DNA from 2 places in the Pectobacterium artocarpous genome. Region 1 is predicted to be linked to the other one. Evidence: predicted binding sites of a transcription regulator. Region 1 holds the regulator's gene; the other holds the start of a gene.
What was found. Region 1 encodes LexA, which represses DNA repair genes until DNA is damaged. Its sites were predicted from a motif close to TNCTGTATGTACATACAGNA; they were not measured.
Positions count from the first base shown of each region.

Region 2: a site for LexA is predicted at 2,788-2,807, ahead of umuD (translesion error-prone DNA polymerase V autoproteolytic subunit). Genes of this name have one in related genera too.

Region 1 covers NZ_JBJXVK010000016.1:15,496-22,843, reverse strand. The annotation lists gene ACKQAD_RS11710 (pirin family protein) at 1-529, shown strand, start outside; gene zur (zinc uptake transcriptional repressor Zur) at 636-1,145, shown strand; gene ACKQAD_RS11700 (CsbD family protein) at 1,247-1,456, opposite strand; gene lexA (transcriptional repressor LexA) at 1,934-2,542, opposite strand; gene ACKQAD_RS11690 (diacylglycerol kinase) at 2,653-3,018, opposite strand; gene plsB (glycerol-3-phosphate 1-O-acyltransferase PlsB) at 3,146-5,614, shown strand; gene ubiA (4-hydroxybenzoate octaprenyltransferase) at 5,746-6,609, opposite strand; gene ubiC (chorismate lyase) at 6,622-7,155, opposite strand.
Region 2 covers NZ_JBJXVK010000001.1:158,757-166,104, reverse strand. The annotation lists gene ACKQAD_RS00730 (GlsB/YeaQ/YmgE family stress response membrane protein) at 1-112, opposite strand, end outside; gene cho (excinuclease Cho) at 248-1,093, opposite strand; gene umuC (translesion error-prone DNA polymerase V subunit UmuC) at 1,090-2,355, opposite strand; gene umuD (translesion error-prone DNA polymerase V autoproteolytic subunit) at 2,355-2,774, opposite strand; partial or broken gene ACKQAD_RS00710 (helix-turn-helix domain-containing protein) at 2,950-3,060, opposite strand; gene ACKQAD_RS00705 (OsmC family protein) at 3,133-3,609, opposite strand; partial or broken gene ACKQAD_RS00700 (MarR family winged helix-turn-helix transcriptional regulator) at 3,602-4,203, opposite strand; gene ACKQAD_RS00695 (acyltransferase family protein) at 4,330-5,607, shown strand; gene ACKQAD_RS00690 (DUF481 domain-containing protein) at 5,911-6,951, shown strand; gene ACKQAD_RS00685 (gamma-glutamylcyclotransferase) at 7,026-7,348, opposite strand, start outside.

The DNA of each region.
Region 1 (7,348 bases):
CACCTACCCACAGGTTGATATTCTGAACATTATTCTTCATGGCGAAGCTGAATACCGCGACAGCAACGGCCGCCACGTTCAGGCCAAAGCTGGCGATGTTCTGTTGCTCGCGACTCAGTCGAACGTCAGCTATAGCGAACATAATATCAACGCCAGTAAGGCTCTGACGCGTATGCAATTGTGGCTGAACGCCTGCCAGAGCCGTGAGAACAGTCCATTACAGCGTATGGAATTGGATTCATCAAGTCATACTCTGCTTGCTTCGCCAGAAGGTGAACAGAACAGCCTGCAACTGCGCCAGCAGGTTTGGATCCATCATGTTGATCTCCAGCAGAATGAGCAAAGCACGATCGCGCTACAGGGGAATCAGGCATACCTTCAGTTGATCCATGGTTCAATGGTGGTAAAAGGCGACCAGCACAGTGAAGCTTTACACTGCGGCGACGGAGCCTTCATCAAAGAAGAAACCACGTTGACGCTACAAGCAGAAGCACCGTTACGGGCGTTGCTCATCGATCTGGTCGTGTAGTCTCCCTGTTCGTTGTTTTCGCAGGAAAACGCTGCCAGTTCGGCGTTTTTATTCAGTCGTGGTAAGATATCCGTCTTGTTCCTCAATGCGTCAGGATGATATGACAATGGATTCAACCAAACAGGACAAACTTCTTGCCCAGGCTGAACAGATTTGTCAGCAGCGCGCCGTGCGTCTCACGCCGCAGCGGTTAGAGGTCTTACGCCTTATGGCACAGCAGTCCGGTGCTATCAGCGCTTATGACCTGCTGGATCTGCTGCGCGTTTCCGAGCCTCAGGCGAAACCGCCGACCGTCTATCGCGCGCTGGATTTTCTGCTGGAACAAGGCTTCATTCATCGAGTCGAATCAAACAACAGCTACGTGCTGTGCCACCATATCGAAGACCACAGCCATACGTCGGCTCTGTTCATCTGCGACCGCTGCGGGCAGGTCACGGAACGTCAAACCGAAGGTGTGGAAGAAATATTACGTAGCCTGGCACAGCAGTCGGGATTTACGCTACGCCACAGCGTTGTGGAAGCTCACGGGCTGTGTGGCGGCTGTCAGGAAGTGGCAGCGTGCAATCAGCCGGATCATTGCGATCACGACCATACGGTTCCGATTAAAAAACGTTAGCGCTCATTGATGGAACCTCCCGTGTGGCAAGGGTTTTCTAGATACAAAAAACGATAGCCTCGAGGGCTATCGTCCCTTTCTGCGGATAAGTATCGCGTTCGCTACCAGTGATATTTGTGGTGCTCTTCCCAGTGTTTCACTTCTTTCTCTGCCGCTTCTTTTTCGTACCCGTAACGCTCTTGGATTCTCCCCACCAGTTGGTCACGTTTACCTTCGATGACCGTCAGGTCGTCATCCGTTAATTTGCCCCATTGCTCTTTCGCTTTACCTTTAAACTGTTTCCAGTTACCGCTGGCTTGGTCTTTATTCATAAGAATCTCCGTACCTTAGGTGTATTGCGCATCAAGGAATCGTGACTACCGACGTAGGCGCCAGTGTCAGATAAATAGGTTAATTCAGTAAGCAGCATCATCGTGTGAATCATCATCGTTTTCTTCGCCACTGTCTCCCTTGATTACCGGGCTAACCTAAATGTGCTGGCTAATGATCAATCACAAAATGATCACTTAAGATAAAAATGCTTACCTTAATAAAAATTATAGCCGAATATTTCACTTAAAATAAAAAACAAGGAATCTGTAACTAGTATGAGCACACAGAAAAGAAATACGCGGTAGAAAGCAGTGAAAAAACAGGCGGTAAGAAGAGCTGGAGAAAACTCACGTGAAATGTAACTAAATGTATACTGCTAGCAGATTAACACATGGAGCACTTAACACATGAAGCGATTAACACGCAGAACGCGATGCACTGAACTGGACAGATGAGCAGTGCATCTCTGTGAACCGTCAGCTCCAGTCGCTGTTGCGAATGACGCCAACCGCTAAGCCTTCTATAGAAAAACTTTGCTCACTCAGGTCGACAACAATCGGGGCAAACTCTTCATTTTCAGCGAGAAGGTGCACCATATTACCTTGCTTTTTCAGGCGTTTTACCGTCACTTCATCTTCAATGCGTGCCACGACAATCTGACCGTTGCGCACATCTTCCGTTTTATGTACGGCCAGCAAATCACCATCCAATATACCGATATTTTTCATCGACATGCCGCTCACCCGCAGCAAAAAATCTGCGCAGGGTTTGAACATAGCAGGGTCAACCTGATAGTGACATTCAATATGTTCCTGTGCCAGCAGAGGCTCACCTGCGGCCACACGACCAACCAGAGGAATACCCGCTTCTTCTTCCATCAGCAGACGAATACCGCGAGAAGCGCCTGAGACAATTTCAATCACGCCTTTACGCGCCAGCGCTTTTAGATGTTCTTCAGCCGCATTGGGAGAGCGAAATCCCAGTTGTTGAGCAATTTCCGCACGCGTTGGCGGCATTCCGGTCTGCGCAATATGATCGCGGATCAGGTCATAAACCTGCTGCTGCCTTGCTGTTAATACTTTCATTCCGCCCCCTGGTTGTTTATACAGTCTTGCTGTGAGTATATACAGGTAAGCCACAATTGGGAATGAAGATATAGACAAAGCCTCTGACTTTTATTCATTTATGCGTACCGTCAGGCAAAATGTTGCCAGAGGATGCTGCCCCACACGACAGCAGCTAACAAGATGGCAACAAAAACAGCCGCCGATCCGATATCTTTCGCCCGACCAGATAATTCGTGGTGCTCAGGGCCAATGCGATCAACAACGGCTTCAATGGCGCTGTTAGCCAGCTCAAATAGCATAATCAATACCACAGACCCGATCAGCAGCAGCTTCTCAACCAGCGTAACCCGCAGCAAACACGCAATAACCACGCCGACAATCGTCAATATGGTTTCCTGACGAAAGGCCACCTCATGCTGCCACGCCTGCTGTAGTCCCTTAAGAGAATAACCGGTTGCCTTAATAATCCGGGTCATCCCCGTTGCTTTATTCATTTATCCTCCGCTATTTATGCAAAATAGTTCGCATTTTAACTCGCCTGTGTTGTCTCATCACCACAGATCTCCGCTGCAGTTTCTGGTATCCTTGCGGCGCATTGCTAACAAGAGGCTCCAAGTTGTTATGTCAGGCTGGCGTAAAATTTACTATAACTTATTGAATATTCCGCTGAAACTGCTGGTTAAAAGCAAAGTTATTCCCGCAGATCCAGTGACCGAGCTGGGGTTAGATCCCTCACGTCCTATACTCTATGTTCTGCCTTACAACTCTCAGGCGGATCTCTTGACGCTACGTGCGAAATGCCTGGCATTGGGCTTGCCCGATCCCTCGCAATCGCTCGAATTCAATGGCGTCGAACTCCCTAGCCATGTCTTTATTAATGACGGGCCGCGCGTTTTCCGCTATTACGTTCCCAAACAGAAATCTGTCAAACTGTTCCACGATTACTTGGATCTGCATCGCGCCAATCCAGATTTAGACGTGCAGATGGTGCCAGTTTCCGTGATGTTTGGGCGCTCTCCAGGTCGGGAAGGCCACTCTCAGGCCACACCGCATCTGCGATTGCTAAACGGCATTGAGAAATTCTTTGCCGTCCTGTGGTTAGGGCGTGACAGTTTTGTCCGCTTCTCCAGCCCAGTGTCGCTGCGCTATATGGCGACCGAGCATGGCACTGACAAAACCATAGCCCACAAACTGGCGCGTGTCGCGCGTATGCACTTCTCCCGCCAACGTTTGGCGGCAGTTGGCCCGCGCTTGCCGGTACGTCAGGAGCTGTTTAATAAGCTGCTGGATTCCAAAGCGATCAAGAAAGCCGTAGACGATGAAGCACGCAGTAAGAAGATTTCCCATGAAAAAGCGCAGCAGAACGCGATTGCGCTGATGGAAGAAATCGCCGCTGACTTTTCCTACGAGGCCGTGCGTCTGTCGGATCGCGTTTTAAGCTGGACGTGGAACCGCCTTTATCAGGGGATCAACGTCCATAACGCCGAACGCGTTCGCCAGTTGGCGCAGGATGGTCACGGTATCGTCTATGTGCCCTGCCACCGCAGCCATATGGACTATCTGTTGTTGTCCTACGTCCTGTACCATCAGGGCTTAGTGCCGCCGCACATCGCCGCAGGCATCAATCTTAATTTCTGGCCCGCAGGCCCGATCTTCCGTCGTCTTGGCGCTTTCTTCATTCGTCGTACCTTCAAGGGCAACAAGCTGTATTCCACGATTTTCCGTGAATATCTGGGTGAATTGTTTGCCCGCGGCTATTCGGTGGAATACTTTATGGAAGGTGGACGTTCGCGCACGGGTCGTCTGTTGGAACCTAAAACCGGTACGCTAGCCATGACCATTCAGGCCATGCTCAGAGGCGGCACGCGCCCTATCACGCTGGTGCCGATTTATGTCGGTTACGAGCATGTGATGGAAGTCGGCACCTATGCGAAAGAGCTGCGCGGCGCGGTGAAGGAAAAAGAAGGCTTTATGCAGATGGTGCGTGGTTTACGCAAACTACGCAATTTGGGCCAGGGTTATGTGAACTTCGGCGAACCGCTCCCGCTGACCACCTACCTGAACCAGCATGTTCCGCAATGGCGTGATGCGATTGATCCCATCGAAGCACAGCGCCCAAGCTGGCTCACGCCGACGGTGCAGGATATCTCTATGGATATCATGGTACGCATCAATAATTCTGCGGCAGCAAACGCGATGAACCTGTGTTCGACGGCCTTGCTGGCATCGCGCCAGCGCTCGTTGACGCGCGAACAAATGCAAGAACAGCTGGATTGCTATCTACAACTGCTGCGCCAGGTTCCTTACCACAAGGATATTACGGTTCCCAAAAAGACAGCGGATGAACTGTTGGAACATGCGCTGAGCATGAACAAGTTCGAAGTCGAGAAGGACAGTATTGGCGATATCATCATCCTGCCGCGCGAGCAGGCCGTTCTGATGACGTACTATCGCAATAACATCCAGCATCTGTTGGTCTTACCGTCGCTGATCGCCAGCATCGTCATCCATCATCGCCGGATTACGCTTGCCGACGTCGTGCGACAGATCGCACTGATCTATCCGCTGCTGCAATCCGAACTGTTCCTGCACTATTCCAAAGAACAGTTAGCGGGCGTGCTCGAAACATTAGCTAATGAATTGGTTCGACAGCAGTTGCTATGCAGCCGTGACGGTGAACTAGCTATCAACCCGCCACGTATCCGCACACTGCAATTGCTGTCAGCAGGCGTGCGTGAAACGCTGCAACGCTATGCGATTACCCTGTCTTTACTGTGTGCAAATCCAGAAATCAACCGCGGCACGCTGGAGAAAGAGAGCCGGAATATGGCGCAACGCCTGTCCGTCCTGCACGGTATCAACGCCCCTGAGTTCTTTGATAAAGCCGTGTTCTCAACGTTGGTCGCCACCTTACGGACAGAAGGGTATATCACCGACAGCGCGGAAGCGGCGCAAGGCGATATCGTAGCGATCTACAACATTCTCGGCGATCTGATCAACCCGGAAGTGCGTTTGACTATTGAAAGCGCCAGCTCATCTACTGAAATGGAAGCCGATAGTCAGGCAGTGGAAGAGACAACACTGGAATAGTCAGGCTGGAAAATGGCGGATAATACGCCGCCATCAAGCCGCAGATGTGCTTAGCGTTGCAAACACATCGAGATATTCAGCCATAAAAAAAGCAGCGAGAAATCGCTGCTTTTTTACTTCTGATGTTCAGCTTACAGGCCAAACAGCACACCAATAAATATCGCCATTCCCGCATATTTATTATTGTGGAACGCCTTAAAACAGGCATCGCGCTCGCGACCGGCTGTGAGTATTTGCTGATAGACAAACATCCCACCAGCCACCAGAAGCGAAATGTAGTAGGGGGTTCCCAATCCGCTGATCTTTCCTAAAATCAGCAGCAGCGCCAGCATGCTAAACTGCAATAATCCGATGATGAGATTGTCAAAGCGGCCAAATAGGATCGCGGTGGATTTCACCCCGATCTTCAGGTCGTCATCGCGATCCACCATCGCATATTGGGTATCGTAGGCACCCGTCCAGCAGATATACGCCAGAAACATCATCCAGCAGGTCGCAGGCAGGCTTTCACTCACCGCAGCATACGCCATCGGAATCGACCAGCCAAACGCCGCGCCCAGCACAAACTGAGGAAGATGGCTGACCCGTTTCATAAACGGATAAACCCATGCCAGCCCCAGCCCTGCCACGGACAGCCAGATCGTCATCGTATTCAGCGTCAGTACCAGACCAAACGCCAGCAAGACCAGAACGACAAACAACACTTTGGCAGATTGCTCGCTCACTTCACCGCTAGGCAATGGACGAGAAGCCGTGCGTTTTACATGACCATCAAAATGGCGATCGGCATAATCATTGATGACGCAGCCCGCCGCACGCATTAAGAACACCCCGGCGACAAACACAAAGAGCGTCCACGGTGCGGGTGCTCCCCCACCCGCCAGCCACAGCGCCCATAGCGTTGGCCACAGCAGCAACAGAGAACCTATCGGTTTATCAATCCGCATCAAGCGACAATAAGCCAGCCATTTCCCTGCTGTAACACTTCTTTCCAAGGATTTATCTCCTCAAATTACCTGCCAACCTTCATCACCCGGTGTGTAATAAACCGGTGATTCCGGTAAGAAAAGCTCAGTCAACAGTAACGGATGACCCGAAAGGCACAAGCGGGAACGCCGCGCCCATAAACCTTCGCAGCATCCGGTATGAATGTAGTCACGCGTCAGCGATTTTTGCCCAAACAGATAACGACCTAACGGCTGGTTGCCTATTTTCGTCAACGCTGCACCTGCCCCCTCAAGCGTCTGTTGCGTGACAATCGTTCGGCCAAAAAGCCAGGGGCGATCGTCACCATACAGCACGACTTCACGTAGCCAGTAGCACTCACTATACGGTAGCTGTTCGCGCTCTTCGCCCAGCATTTGTGGCGTAATGAATCCCTCACGACAAAGCGTAACCCGCAGTTGGGCACAATATTTTTCCAGCCGCTGCGTCATGGAACGGGTTTCCATCAGCCAGTTACCAATGTGCTCAGGCAATACCGAAGGGGGTTCAGTAAACCAGGATATGGTGCGCAGAAGCGTTGACGCATCGTCAGACATTTCCCTACTCCCGGACAGGGTTACTTTGTAGATAAAAGCATTCGTAAATAAAGTAAGCGTCCCTATTGTAGCGCAGAATGCCTCTCTGGTAACACGCTATAAACCAATTCATCCCCGATGTGGCAACATTTCGGCAATGCAGCGGGATGCGTAACACCCATAGCGGTGCCCCTTTACTCATTTATCAGGTAAT
Region 2 (7,348 bases), on a different contig from region 1:
CAATCCCGAGCAACACCGTCAGGATAAAGCCGCCACCGTCTTTACCGGGCATAATCCACTTAGCCAGAATCCCCGCAATCAAGCCAAAAATAATCCAGGATAGAATTCCCATAACCACCTCGCTTTTATTTCATCATACCCGTATAAACGCCAATCCTTGACAGATAAGACGCGAATCCAATTATAGACAAGGATTTCATAAACGATCGGCAGACTGCCAATAAAAATCTGACGATGTGTATTTATCTCATTCATCCAGCACAATAATATCCACGCAGCCACTCACGATCGGTTTACATAAAATTTTATAGCCGTCGCTATCAAAATTTGCCGTGACCTGCTTTAAAGCAGCAACCTCTGATAACCTCGCCACGGTTCCCAAATAAAACCAGTTGTGAATGATGTGATAATCCGTCTTCCCCTGACGCGCTTCTTTAATGGCAATCTTCCCTGGATACGCCCAACAGTTCAGTTTCATGGCATTGAGTCGGTTTGTCAGCCTTGCGTGATGTGCCGCGACAGATTCTTTACCACAGCAGGCTCCTGCGCATTTTTTCAACGCATGGCGAAAACACGCTCTGCCTGCGGGCAGATGTTCAATACCCAATACTCCCAGGCATAACTTTTCTTCATCAGCCAAGGTCTTCAACGCGTTTACCGCTGCGAGACGGTGGCTAAACAAACCGTAAAGGTCAGGCGTTCTGGAGAAATCGAGCTGTTTAGCATAGACCACGTCAACACGTTTTCCATCAAAATGGAGCGCGCACAGTTGACGCGAACGCCGCAGCCGTTTGTTAAAAAGCGGCACCTGCTGCTTAATCAGTTGCGCTTCTAGTAGCAGCGCCCCAATTTCCCCTGCCGTTTCGATACACGTAATGCGCCGAGTCTGTCTCAGCAACCTTGCTTCTTTACGCGTACGCATGTGGGATAATACGCGTGAACGAATGTTGATACTCTTCCCAATGTACAGCGGTAATGTTTCGCTGTCGCCGTGGAAAAGGTAAACGCCGGGCGCAGCAGGCAACCCGGCCAGCTCGGTACGCAGATGCTCTGGATATTCATAAATATCCGGCATTTTTTCAGGCAATATCATGATTTAACGACCTTTACCTCTTCAGCTCGCGTAGTATAAGCGGGCGAAAGCCACTCTCGTTTCATTGACCAACCGGGGTTAATCCCCTGTCCTGCGAACCAGATTTTCCCTTTACCCGAATGATTGATACGATCTATGGCGTCCATCAAACTAGCGCTGTTCGCATACGGTTTACGCGCATCAAACATATCCAATTGCGCTACGCCTTGCAGGTAGAAATCGGATAACACCACGCCGGCTTTGCAATAGCGATAGCCAGGTTTCCAGATACGGTCCAGCGCATCTACCGAGAGTGCGATAATGTCGCGTGTATCGTTGGTCGGGATGTGGATCACGCGGGTCGCCTGATCGCCATAATATTCCCCCAGTGCAACATGGGGACTGGTGCGGATAAAGACGGAAATCTGGCAACAGTACTGGTTCTCATGGCGTAATTTCTCTGCGGCGCGCTCAGCATAACGACACACCGCCTGACGCAGGTGAACATATTCGGTAATACGCGAGCTAAATGAGCGGGAACAGAGTATCTGCTGTTTGGCGGGAGCCAGTTCCTCTATGTCCAAACAAGGCTGACCGCGGAGTTCCCGAACCGTTCGTTCTATCGCTACGCTGAAGTTTCTGCGGATATAGGCTAGATCGCAGCGTGCCAGCGTCAACGCATTCTCAATGCCCATTGATTCCATCCTGCGCGCCAGCCGTCGCCCAATGCCCCAAACATCAGCGACGGGCGTAATCGCCAGCAGTTTCTCCTGACGTACCGGGCTGGACAAGTCCACCACGCCATTCGTTTTACGCCAGGTTTTTGCCGCATGGTTAGCCAGTTTAGACAAGGTCTTGGTCGGCGCAATACCGACACCGACGCTCAAATGCGCTTCTTGTTTTACCCGTGCTCTAATCTGCTGTCCAAAAGCCTCAAGTGATGTACAGTGCGCCACACCGGGCACGTTCAAAAACGCCTCATCGATACTGTATATTTCCACCGCTGGTGCCATCTCTTCCAGAATACTCATTACGCGCGCCGACATATCAGCGTAAAGCGCATAATTGGAGGAAAACACAGCAATATTGTGTTGTTGAATTAACGCACGAATTTGAAACAGCGGCACCCCCATTTTTATCCCAATCTGTTTTACTTCATCGGAGCGAGAAATCACACAGCCATCGTTGTTGCTTAGCACAATGACCGGTTTGCCTGCCAGATCAGGGCGAAAAATTTTTTCACAGCTGGCGTAAAACGTATTCACATCTACCAATACGTACATCAGCGTGTCGCATGTATAACGTAAGTCACAACGCCAAAAATCTCGAGGCTGTCGCTGTCGTTAATCAAAATCGGAATATAGGCAACATTCATAGGAAGCAGGGCCCGGGTAGGCGTCAACTGTAGCTGTTTGATGGTGAATTCGCCGTCCAGCGCAGCGATAATGATATCGCCATGACGCGCCTGCAATGCGCTATCGACCACCACCAGATCGCCATCGTGAATACCGCCCTCAACCATCGATTGACCAGAGACGCGAACAAAATAGGTCGCTGAAGGATGGCGAACGCATAGCGTATTCAGGTCGATACGCTGTTCAACATAATCATTAGCAGGACTGGGGAACCCCGCAGGCACGGTATTCGCATAAAGATCTAACGCCTGCTTATTGGGGCTGTGCTCCGGAAGGTATCGTTTCATTGCTCGACCAGATTACTGTTTTTTTATACAGTATAAAGACAAGCGCCGACAATGCAACGCACAAGATTCGCCGACATCGCTAAATAGCCATCCCTGAATCTGAGTTAATAAAGAAACGTTCTGTTACGTCAGCGAGTTAACGCACCAAAGGCTGTAGTGTAAAGACATCATTTTCTTACTCCTTCGCATACAAATACACCGACGCACGCGATACGCTGAGGTGCTGTCCGATGGTTTCCATTGATTTTTTGACTTCCAGCAGGCCGCAGTTTCTCAGGTAAAAGATTACGGTTACGGGCTGGTTTGTGACCTCTACGGCAGCCCTTACAACGACCACTGCGCGTTTACCCCATTCAGCTCAGCGGTTCATCCCTAATGTCGGTTCGCAGTTCACCGGGAAATTCACCGAATGGGCGATGTAACAGGCATCATGCGCCAGTTCGTGCAACTGGGCATATTGCTTGGCGGTCGGCTGTTTTTCACCGCTAAATATCACCTGCGGACGCAGGGTGACGTCCAGCATCGCCGTTTTTCCCGCAGCGTTCACGCCCATCGTTCCTACCGCATGGTCCTGATAATCATCGACGCAGAAGCGTTTTTTGGCCGCAATCGATAAAAACCACAGCATATGACAGCTCGACAGCGAGGCCACTAGCGCTTCTTCAGGGTCGACCGCGTCTTCCCGCGAAAAAGGCAGCGGTACGACATGAGGCGACGATGAGGCTCTCAGCGTAATCCCCCCGTCAAACTGCCACTGATGCAGCCGGCTGTAGCGGTTATCAATAAAATCTTGCCCATCACGCTGCCAGCAGATTGACGCACGGTATTCAGACATCGTTCAGTTCCTTTTGTAATGACACAATTAGGTTTCGTTCGGCGAATGACTTCGTCTCTTTAGGCACAGTACGCCCAGTATGACTCTCCAGCCCGCACAATAGCGCAGCGAGATTAACATCAAGCGCAGCCAGAACCTCGGCAGGCAGCACGGATAACACCTGACGCTCGTTCTCAATGTGTGCCTCAACGGCGCGATTAATCAGGTCAAGTCCCGTGCCGGTGAGTTGCACCAGCGTACTACGCGCATCCTGCTCGTTCTGCACGCGTTCGATAAATTCGCGCGTTTCAAGGCGCTTGAGTCGATGAGTCATCGTGCCTGACGTCACCATCAGCGTGGAGAAAAGTTCGGTCGGACTCAGACAGTGTGGTGCACCCGCACACCGCAGCGTAGCCAGCATATCAAACTCCTAGTAGCCAGCATATCAAACTGCTAATAGCTCAGTTCGAATTTGGCAAAACAGGATTCCAGACGCTGATCCATGAGCACGGCACAGCGTCTGAGGCGTCCAATCGGTCCCATCGGGCTGGCATCCAGAAAAAGTCGTTGATGAAAAACAGTGGGTGGAAATGCGACCGAATTCCCGCAAAATATAAACGATTTCTAAACGGAACCGGCATTTATAGCCATTATCCTAATTAATGTGACGTTGCTCTCGTCTAAACTAGTTTGTAATCGCATTTTTCGGCTTTTACACCGAGTTTAACGTTGAGGAACAACATGAAGAAGGTCAGTAAAGAGCGATTTATCGGCCTGGAGTGGTTACGATTTTTGCTCGGCTGCTATGTGATGATTTATCACACGGTCCACGTTTATCCCCAGCGTGAGCGCATTCCTTTCCTGAACGAGCTCACCAGCATGGGATTCTTCGCCACCAGCACATTCTTTGTTCTGTCTGGTTTTTTACTCGCGCATGTCTACATTAAGGACGGGCGTCTGCGTGAACCGGCTCGTCAGTTCTGGGCCAAACGCTTCTTTAATCTTTATCCCATTCATATTATTGCCCTGCTGGCTTCGATTGCCGTCGTTACGCTCATGCAGTGGCTGGCCGTGCCACCGGAAGGGCAAGTCGCCAGTGCGCGTTTTGTCATTTATGACACCAACGATCCCGCCGCCGACCCCGAATCGCTGCGCCATTACATGACAAATGCACAGTTGGCGTTCAACGGGTTATTGCAGGTGCTGATGTTGCAGGCATGGAATCCTTACTTCCTGACCTTCAATGCCCCGTTATGGTCGCTTTCCACACTGTTCTTTTTCTATCTGACATTTCCGCTGCTGGCCCCGCGTCTGTTGAACAGCCGCCATCCGTGGCTGTGGATGGGAATAGTCTGCCTGTTGTATCTGCTGCCACCGATTTGGGTGATCTGGCAACAGCAGTTCGGCATGCCATATACCGGCTTATTGCAGCGCGGGCCGATCTTCCGCCTGCCGGAATTTCTGGCCGGGATTTTGGGGTATGCGCTATTCCGTCATTATCGTCAAAAAGATCGTTCACCGCTGACCAAAGGCCAGCGCTATGCACTCGCTCTCTTTATCAGTGTGAATTTCCTTGTCGCCACCTGGCTGTTCACCAAAGGCGAAGCCTATTGGTATTTCCTGCTGCACAACGGTTTGCTGCTGCCAACGCAGGTTGGTCTGGTCTGTCTCAGCGCGCTGGCACGTGAACCTAATAGCGAGTGGCTACGACATTGGTCCCCGCGTCTGGGTGCCGCATCGCTCTCGATCTTTGCGCTGCACGTTCCGCTCTTCAATCTGTTCCGCACGCTGGAACAGCTGGTGCGCGGCAATCCGATGGCCTGCTTCAGCGACTGGGATCAGTGTATTGCCGCCGCAGGTCAGGTGCAGCTCTCCATGACGGGCTACATCATTTTCCTGCTCACCACCGTGACACTCTGTGTGCTCTTCCAGGAGCGGATCGTACTACGCGTGAGGACATTCCTGACCTCGCGTTTCCTTAGTAACAACAGCGCATCACGTACGCAACGCACCGCGTAGTATCCGTTCTCGTACTCGCCTCTCTGGCCTGAGTAGTTTCAGACCAGAGAGGCCTCCCCCGCATACCGCATTGCCTTCTCATTAACCTAAAAATGTGACAGACACCGCGTTATAGCTGTTAATCATCAATGACAACTTTTATAACTATTTACATTCTAATCAATTACCGTTTTCGGGTAGAGCATCACTACGATTCCTGTTAATGTTTGCCGTTCCGGGCTAAACCGGTTCGTTATCAACGGCTGTGCGTCTTTGTCTCTGACGGACATCTCAATACCTGTCACCACTGTTTACTTGGCAATAATGACACTATCCAAACACGCAATCTCTTCCCTCAGCCTGGTTATCGTCCTCTCTGCTGGCATTACACAAAGCCGCGCTGACACCATTTGGTTGAACAACGGCGACAAGCTCACAGGGAAAATCACGCTACTTGACGGCGGTAAACTCTTTATCAACACCGACTATGCTGGCTCGATTTCTGTAGCCTGGGACAAGGTGAAAACCTTTGAATCCGACCATGGTCTGGTGATTCAAGGCGAACGCTACGAGAAAGGCGTTCTGTATCCGACGATCAAAGCGAGCGAAAACCGCGCTATCGTCGCGAACCCGTCGCTTGCTAACGAAGCCGCGGGTCCGCAAACATTGCCGCTTTCCGAAATCACGTCCATCGTCGCACAGAAGCCGCTGGTGACCGATTTTGCCTGGAAAGGCAACATTGACGCCGGCATGTCTCACAAGAAAAGCTCGACAGAAACGGATAACTACGACGTGACGCTGGATGCAAAAGCGCGTCATGATACGTGGCGACACAACCTTGATGCCAGTTACCATTTGGCAAAAGAGAATAAAGTTGAAAGCACCAAGAATGCGGCTGGCGAATATGCGCTAGACAAATTCGTGGATGAGAACTGGTTCTGGCAGGGGCGTTATCAGTACAAACGCGATTGGATCGAAAGCATTAAAATCAACCGCTCTTTCGGTCTTGGTCCGGGTTATCAGTTCTGGGATAACGATTTAGGCGCGTTCTCTCTGACCTCACTGGTCAACTCCCAAACCTTCGTGTACCGCGATCGGGGCGATGATGACTTCTACTCCGGTGCGATTAAGTGGGCGTACAACCGCTACCTGTTCAGCAAATCGGTCGAAGCCTTCACCAACGGTGAATTGGGTCGCTCATTTGACGGCACAGCGCCACTCTACCTGAAAGCGGACGCAGGTCTGCGCTTCAAGCTGACCGACTGGTCTTCCATGAGCATGAAAGTGTCACGTACCCGTATCGAGAGTAATCAAGGGGATGTTGACGACACGCTGTACACCATGGGTGTTGGCGTCGGCTGGTAGTTTGGTCGTTTCACACGTCTCAAGGTGAACGGCGCCTCTCGTCGTTCACTTCAACTCTCACACTCATCGCGCCGTTATTGCCCGGTCCCTGCCGCAGTAGAACACGCCTGTTGAAGAGCACGCACTCGCTGCGCCAATTCGCTCACGCTTGCATCCTCTGTCCCGTGATTTTTCAGCTCTTGCTCCAGCGCAAACAGATATTGCGCATTGGTGCCAAGCGGACCGCTCGCACGAGCAATCAGCGGTGCAACGCTCTGAATACAGGTATCATTTTCATTCAGAGGATGTTCTGGTTCGGAAACAAACACCAGCGCCGTCAGCGGTGTGCCGTTTTTCCGATGCAGTTCACACCAGAGTGGACGATAGCAGCCCGTCAGCATTTCACGCTTCCACAGCA